Regions from separate parts of the Paenibacillus sp. UMB7766-LJ446 genome, predicted to be linked through region 1. Evidence: predicted binding sites of a transcription regulator. Region 1 holds the regulator's gene; the other holds the start of a gene.
The links. Region 1 encodes LexA, which represses DNA repair genes until DNA is damaged. Its sites were predicted from a motif close to CGAACATATGTTCG; they were not measured.
Positions count from the first base shown of each region.

Region 2: a site for LexA is predicted at 2,380-2,393, ahead of recA (recombinase RecA). Genes of this name have one in related genera too.

Region 1 is NZ_JASOYM010000016.1:26,269-30,542, forward strand. It holds gene QP794_RS28600 (hypothetical protein) at 1-357, opposite strand, end outside; gene QP794_RS28605 (DUF896 domain-containing protein) at 485-694, opposite strand; gene QP794_RS28610 (LysM peptidoglycan-binding domain-containing protein) at 791-1,168, opposite strand; gene lexA (transcriptional repressor LexA) at 1,484-2,110, shown strand; gene QP794_RS28620 (aldehyde dehydrogenase) at 2,223-3,524, opposite strand; gene QP794_RS28625 (CatB-related O-acetyltransferase) at 3,906-4,274, shown strand, end outside.
Region 2 is NZ_JASOYM010000012.1:103,067-107,340, reverse strand. It holds gene pgsA (CDP-diacylglycerol--glycerol-3-phosphate 3-phosphatidyltransferase) at 271-858, shown strand; gene QP794_RS25125 (competence/damage-inducible protein A) at 967-2,223, shown strand; gene recA (recombinase RecA) at 2,463-3,527, shown strand; gene QP794_RS25115 (regulatory protein RecX) at 3,852-4,274, shown strand, end outside.

The DNA.
Region 1 (4,274 bases):
AATTCTGAATTTCACGATATCGTCAACTCCAATTGAACGCTCGCGATTGCCCTTTGTCGTCAAAATCCGGTTAGTTCCTATTTTGACATAAGGACGACGGAGCATGAAGATGACTGCCAAAAATACATACAGCAACATGGTCACCCAGTCCCAGGTGGTCATCGGAGCTTTAACAAGAAACGTACTCATAAAGAGGTACAGGAATGCTAGTCCGATCAGAAAAATAGGAAACAGAAGGCTGCGTCCTTTGAATACGTCCTCACCTGGTGTACCGGAAACCGGTTGACCGCTTTTTTTACGTTGCTGATTCAACTGCTTAGAATTTTTCCGAACCGTTCTCTCGAACGAACGCGACATGAGAATCCCCCTTAGATGTTCTTTGTATCGGCTTACATAAATGTAAACCAACATTTCCCCCTATAATTTGCAACCTCTAGATAACAGGAAGAAACCTAAATATCATATATGATATCATTAGGTTTCCTTAATGTTTGAGTTTGCCTTGGTGGCCTTGATCATTCTCATCATCTACAATTTCAATCGTATCCAGCTGCTGTCTGAAATTGCTTCGAATGTTATTCAAATAGATCTCTCTAAGCTTGGCACGTTCAGCGAGCTCTTCCTCTGTCAATCCAGTCGATTTTTGCTTACGGGCCAATTCATTAATACGTGCTACCAGACTATCTATATCCAAGCTTGTCCCCTCCAAAAATACAAAGTCTTATTAACTTTGACATGTTAAAGGCAGCTTGTCAAGCTGACACGCATTAGCGCGTGTGAATATGCAGTTTTATTCTGTGAATTGTGGCAGTATTAAGACTTGCCCCACCTTTATTGAAGTGGACTGAAGTTGATTCACTTTCTTAATTGCTTCTATATATACACGTGTATCCATCGTTTCCGGTTTATGATCCAATGATATACTCCACAGCGTATCTCCTTGTGAAACTGCCATCTTTCCTCCAGGCAACATATCGTTCTCATTGCCTGCAAATACTGTTAGCACTGTACTGCAACCAACTAATATAATTAATGATACGATTATAAATTTCAACACCCAGGTTGGAATATTACCTTTTGCAAAAACCTTCTTAAAATTTCTTATGTTAGTTTCAACCACTTCTGAATGCACCGGTTCGTAAATGCTTTGATAAGTAGAATATCTCATTAAATATCGACCTCCAAACGTTTGTTCCTATCCGTTGAAATCAATATAACACGAACACTTGTTTTGCACAATAACTTTTCAGAACAATTGTTCGCTTTTTTTTATTGAGTTCTATCACTCATCTTTCTTCTACTATCTTTCTTCTATAGTATGGCACTATCATTTGCAGTATTTGCTTAGAAGCAAAAGTAATTTTCATATAAATTCGCAAAAAAACATTTATTTTATGGCATTTTATTTAGAACTTATGTTTGTACGAACGGAGGTTCTATGTTATAATTTTCCCAAACGTTACTAAAATGGGGTTGATACGGTATGTCGAAGATATCCAGCAGGCAACAGGCTATTCTGGAGTTTATACGCAATGAAGTCCGGTTGAAGGGGTATCCTCCTTCCGTACGCGAAATTGGTGAAGCCGTTGGATTGGCTTCCAGCTCTACAGTACATGGACATCTGGATCGTTTGGAGAAGAAAGGTCTAATTAGACGTGACCCAACCAAACCAAGAGCCATTGAGCTTCTCAGCCAGGAAGAGTCAGAGCATTCACATCAGTTTGCTCACAGCGTTGCTCGCATTCCTGTAGTTGGTAAAGTTACTGCAGGGGTTCCAATCACAGCAACAGAAAATATCGAAGATTATTTCCCTCTTCCTACGCATTATGTGGGCGAACAGAAAGTATTTATGCTTTCGGTCGTGGGAGACAGTATGGTTGAAGCAGGCATTGTTAACGGAGATTATGTTATCGTACGTCAGCAGCAAACTGCAGATAACGGCGATATCGTAGTAGCCATGACTGAAGACGATGAAGCTACGGTAAAAACGTTCTACAAAGAGAAAGATCATATTCGTCTTCAACCGGAAAATTCGACTTTTGAACCTTTGCGTTTGAAACACGTTAGCATTCTGGGCAAAGTTATTGGCCTTTTCCGTGATATTCATTAATATGTTTTGAAGCAGCTTAGATGTTTCACAATAAGATACTTAAAGAGGTTGTCCCGTTGAACGGGACAACCTCTTTTTCTGCCTACTGCTTATATTGGTCTACGTAAGCTTGTTATTCACTGCGTTTAAGAATGCTCTTATGATGAGAAAATACATCAAAGCTCTGTTGACCATGGTAGGAACCCATTCCACTTTCTCCTACTCCGCCAAACGGAAGATAATGAGAAGTCATATGAGACAATGTGTCATTTATGCAACCACCACCAAAAGATACTTGATTCAGAACCTGAGCCTGCAGAGCCTCATCCTTAGTGAAGAGATATAATGCAAGTGGTTTTGGACGGCGAACAATCTCATCTAGCATAGGATTGAGGTCGTTAAACTTAAATACAGGAAGGATCGGACCAAAGATCTCTTCTTGCATCACAGGGGATTCCCAATCCACTTTTCCCAGTACTGTTGGTTCAATAAGCAGCTGATCACGTTCAGAACATCCCCCGATCAGTGTTTTGCCATCTTGGAGTAACACCGATAAACGGTCGAAGTTACGCGCGTTGACGATATGCGGAAAATCTGCGTTTTGCATCACATCATCTCCGAATTTATCCTGAATCTCTGCATCGATCAATTCCAGTAATTTGTCATGTACATTCTCGTGTACAAGCAGGTAGTCCGGAGCGACACAGGTTTGCCCTGCATTCAGAAATTTACCGCGAACAATGCGCTGTGCTGCCAGCTTCAAATCTGCATCTTGGTGAACAATGACAGGACTCTTACCACCTAGTTCCAACGTAACGGGAGTCAAATGCTCAGCAGCAGCCTTCATAACGATGCGGCCAACACCAGTACTGCCTGTAAAGAAAATATAATCAAACTTTTCCTTCAACAATGCTGTACTTGTCTCGACTTCCCCTTCCATAACAGCCACGTACTTCTTGGGAAATATCTCATCAACCAAATCATATGTCAGACTTGATACCGCAGGAGTTAATTCCGATGGCTTAATAATAGCACAGTTACCTGCAGCAATAGCTCCAATCAGAGGACCAAAGGCCAATTGGAACGGATAGTTCCACGGTGCAATAATAAGAGCAACGCCATAAGGTTCAGGATAAATCAGGCTTGTGCCATGAGGTATAGCAGAATTTGTAGGCACAGGTTTTGGTGTAGCCCATTCCTCCAAGTGTTCCAATGCAAAATCCAGTTCACCCAACACGATGCGAATCTCTGAGCCATAAGCTTCTGTTTCGGATTTATTGAGATCCGCACGAAGTGCATCAAGAATACGTTGCTGATACTTCTCAATTCCATGTCTTAATTGCTGAAGAGCACGAATACGGTACTCAATCGGCTTGGTCTGGCCTGTATAAAAAAATGTCCGCTGTGCGGCAACGAGTTGTTTCTCTTCTTCCATATTAACATCTCCAATTAATTGTTCAAAATTTAATTTCTAAAAATATAAATAAATTATACCGCAATTATATGAAACTATCAACATATAGATACTGTAGAGACAGAGGAAACAATTAAAACGTTCTCTTTTTTCACAGACGCACTTTCGTCTAATTAAATCCTACATTTTTCTCTTCATCATATACATTTTGAGCGAGAATACTTACACACATCTCTTTATGAGAACAGGATTGACAAAGAATGAGGTCATTGCTATAATCGCCCTCATATCTTAAGGAAGGATGATTTAGATGGTTCGTCGTCTAAAAAAACTAAAGAATGTAGCTACCGTATCATGCTTCTAAGTTACCCAGAAATATAACTTAGAAGCGAGGAAACTAAAATGAATATAAACCAATTTAATCACTGGTCTGAAATTAAGTATTTAAAAGACATTGTAACCAACCCATTCATCGAAGTTGGCGATTACTCTTATTACTCCGGTTATTATGATATCAATTCTTCTTTTGAAGATGGATGCGTAAGATATTTATGGGGAGATGACAAATCGAGGAGTTTATTCAACCCCATTGAGGAATTTGGTTGGCAAATAGATCGATTAATTATCGGTAATTATGTATGCATCGCAACTGGTGTCGTTATTCTTATGGGAGGAAATAACAATCATCATGCGGAGTGGATCACTGTTTATCCGTTTGCACATCAAATTAGCCATTCCTTCTCACCCAAAGGAGATACCATTATAGAAAGC
Region 2 (4,274 bases), on a different contig from region 1:
TATACTAAGTGTGCATTGCTGGCAAATAAGCATCAAAGCCCAGTCATCATCGTTTGCTGACTTTGTGAAAAGCAGTATATCTTCTGAAAGTCACCGGAACGTTTAAAACGGTTTTGCGTTTGAACGGTTGACTTTATTTTTGCGTTTTTACATAGTGAGAGCACTTTAGTGCTGATTTGACAGTGAAACTGTAAATTTCATGTTCCGGATGATGAATGCGGGATTAAGATGAATGTTTGGAGTAATGGAGGATAAGAGGGAGGGCGTCTTGTGAATTTACCCAACCGGATTACGCTTGCACGAATTTGCTTAATCCCTTTTTTGATGGTGTTCCTGCTCGTAGATTTTCCGTTCTATCCAGAGCCGTTGCAATTGGGGAGCTTATCGCTTCCGTATAATCAATTGATTGCTGCTGTCATTTTTATCATTGCGGCAAGCACGGATGGAATTGACGGCTATCTGGCGCGGAAAAATAATATGGTCACCAACCTGGGAAAATTGCTTGATCCGCTGGCTGACAAATTGTTGGTTACTGCGGTGCTGATTTCTCTTGTAGAAATGGGTAAGTTGGATTCCTGGATTGCTGTGGTCATTATTAGTCGTGAGTTTGCGGTTACCGGCCTGCGTCAGATTGCATTACTGGACGGTTCGGTTGTTGCGGCAAGTGCCTGGGGCAAACTGAAGACTGTCGTGCAAATTGTCGCGATTGTGCTGCTGCTGTTGAATAATTTCCCGTTCTCATTCACGGGTATTCACATGGACGTTATCGCCGTTTGGGCTGCAGCAATTATTACGATTTGGTCAGGTATTGATTACTTTATCAAAAACAAAAATTTGCTTCATTTATCAAAGGTGTAACGGTTTGCGGTTAAATGGGGAAGCATGAAGAAATCATTTGTACGAAGGGCAATAGGGAATTATCCTATTGCCCTTTGATCACTCACCACGTGTACAGGAGGATGCTGAATGAAGGCAGAAATCATTGCAGTTGGCACAGAATTGTTGCTTGGACAAATTGTGAATACCAATGCCCGATATTTATCTCGTGAATTGGCTGCGATCGGGATTGATGTATATTTCCAAACGGTGGTTGGTGATAATCTAAATCGACTTAGTGACGCGATTCGCATCGCTCAGGGTCGTGCAGATGTCATTTTATTTTCAGGAGGCATCGGTCCTACACAGGATGACCTGACTAAGGATGCGATCGCGGCGGTCTTGAACCGCAAGCTGCATATAGATCGAATGGCTATGGACAAAATTGAGGGCTTCTTCCGAGATCGAAATGTAGATATGACGGAAAATAATCGTCGTCAGGCAATTGTTATAGAAGGCGGGACACCGCTGGCGAATGAAACAGGCCTTGCCGCAGGAAATGCGATCTCTGATAATGGTAAACATTATGTTGTGATGCCTGGACCACCGAAAGAGCTGATTCCAATGTTTGAACAGGAGGTTAAGCCTTGGTTGTTCCAGCATGTACTGACTGAAGAAATGCCCATCTATTCAAAAATGCTGAAATTTGCAGGAATCGGTGAATCGGCATTGGAAGACCGGCTCCTTGATCTGATTGATACACAGACAGATCCTACCATTGCACCGTATGCAAGTGAGGGAGAAGTTACGGTACGTGTATCCACAAAGGCTCCAAGTGAGAGTGGGGCGAAGCTGAAGCTGGATGCAATGGAAGTGCAGATCCGGGAACGATTGCCAGAGCATCTCTACGCGAACGAGGACGTGCCTATAGAGTACACAATTGTGACCATGATGTCTGATATGGGTCTGACCCTTAGCGCGGCTGAGAGCTGCACAGGAGGGCTCGTCATGCAGAGCCTGACATCAGTTCCTGGCAGTGCATCGATGCTTAAAGGCGGAATTGTATGTTACTCCAATGAAATTAAGGAAAAGCTGCTCCATGTGCCGCATGCCTATCTGGAAGGTGAAGATGCACCGGGCGCAGTGAGCCCGGAAGTGGCCAAAGTGCTGGCAGAGCAGATTCGCATGATTGGGGATGCAGATTTCGGTTTGTCAGTTACAGGTGTTGCGGGACCTGGTTATTCCGAGCGCAAACCGCCAGGACTTGTATTTATCGCTCTGGCGGAGCGTGGTAAAGAGACAGAAATTCATGAACTGCGTATTAATGGCAATCGCGAGACGGTTCGAATCCGTTCAGCGAAAGCGATTCTTTACCGTTTGTGGCGCAAGCTTGTGGAGATGGACTAGTTCACAACTCGGATTGCATTTGCTAAGCCAAGCAAGTATAATAAAGGAAGACGGAAGAACCGTAGAATCAGGCTTTGCAGCCTTGTTTACGGTTCTTTTTTCTGTTTAATGGAAAGTTTCCTTGAGGAAGAGGCGCCTCGGCCTTCACAAAAAAAACGAATGTATGTTCGAAAAAAAGCTTGGCAAACGTGTTAAAACAAGGTATCATTATCTTATAAACAGTAAAGGGTGTGAGCTTATTGTCAGACCGTCGTGCCGCGCTTGATATGGCGCTCCGTCAAATAGAGAAGCAATTTGGTAAAGGATCCATCATGAAACTGGGTGAGTCGACTCACATGAATGTGGAAATTATACCCAGCGGTTCCTTGGCTTTGGATATTGCATTAGGAACAGGCGGCTTGCCTAAAGGCCGTATTGTTGAAATATATGGACCTGAATCATCTGGTAAAACAACTGTTGCATTGCATGCGATTGCTGAAGTACAAAGAGCGGGTGGACAAGCTGCATTTATCGATGCAGAGCATGCTCTTGACCCGCAATATGCAAGCAAACTGGGTGTTAACATTGATGAGTTGCTTCTGTCCCAGCCAGATACGGGTGAGCAAGGGCTTGAAATTGCAGAAGCGCTTGTACGTAGTGGTGCTGTGGATATTGTCGTTATTGACTCGGTTGCTGCATTGGTACCAAAAGCAGAAATTGAAGGCGAAATGGGTGATTCCCATGTCGGTTTGCAAGCACGTCTGATGTCTCAGGCGCTGCGTAAACTGTCTGGTGCAATTAGCAAATCCAAAACCATCGCAATCTTTATCAACCAGCTTCGTGAAAAAGTCGGTGTTATGTTTGGTAACCCGGAGACAACACCTGGTGGTCGTGCCCTGAAATTCTACTCTACAGTACGTCTGGATGTACGTCGTATTGAGAGTATTAAATCAGGCAATGACATCATCGGTAACCGTACCCGTATCAAAGTTGTAAAAAATAAAGTGGCACCGCCGTTTAAACAAGCGGAAGTGGACATTATGTACGGTGAAGGTATTTCGAGAGAAGGCAGTATCATCGACATTGGTACAGAGCTGGACATCGTTAACAAAAGTGGTGCGTGGTACTCTTACGAGGGCGAACGTTTGGGTCAAGGACGTGAGAACGCGAAGCAGTTCATGAAAGAGCATGCAGATATTGCTCAAGTCATTGAGCAAAAAATCCGTGTAGCCAGCAACTTGACTACTGCAGTTCCTGCGCCTACTAGTGAAGATCAACAAAAAGAAGCGGCAGAAGAACAAGAATTATTTGAAATTAACGAATAAGCCCTCTTGACTCCCAAAGCTAGCCTGATTGAGCTTGGCTCAATCTAGCTGCTAAGGTGTTGGGTGTGTACTCTCGCTGTCCAACAGCCTCTGTCCAAATGGACAGGGGCTGTTGGCACGCTTACTGTTAGTGTGAGGCCGGACATTGTTTCCGGCCTTTTGTATTAGCGTCAGATGTCTTCAGTGAGATAGCAAAGCGTTTAGTGAAGATGCGTTTCCATTGGAGACAAGCTAGGCGTATGTGAAGAAGTCTTTTGTTTTGCTGTGTGCTTTCACTTAGGCCATGCAGTTCAGACACAAAATGATGTGGAAGGGGAGAACTGAATGGATCAACATGATGAGGAATTATACGAAGAAGCAGAACTTGAAGGAATATCGCAATTCCCGGATAACGAAGAACTTACCATCACACTGGTCGAACGAACGAAGAGCAGGGAAGCTCGTTACCGGATTACCTTTGGTTTATATTCAATCACGGTGCTTGAAGATGTAATGATTAAATATCGGATGACCCGAGGAAATACATTTTTGAAGAAGGACTTGGAAGATATCATTGTAGCGGATGAGCGACAGCGGACGTATGTGCAGTCTTTACGATATTTGGAACATAAACCCCGCACTCGCCACGAATTAAGTCAGAAACTTCGTCAAAAAGAGTTTGCCGCACCGTTGATTGAAGAGGCCCTGGATCGGCTTGAGAGGGAGAATTTGGTCGATGATGAACTGTTTGCGAAGGAATGGACACGT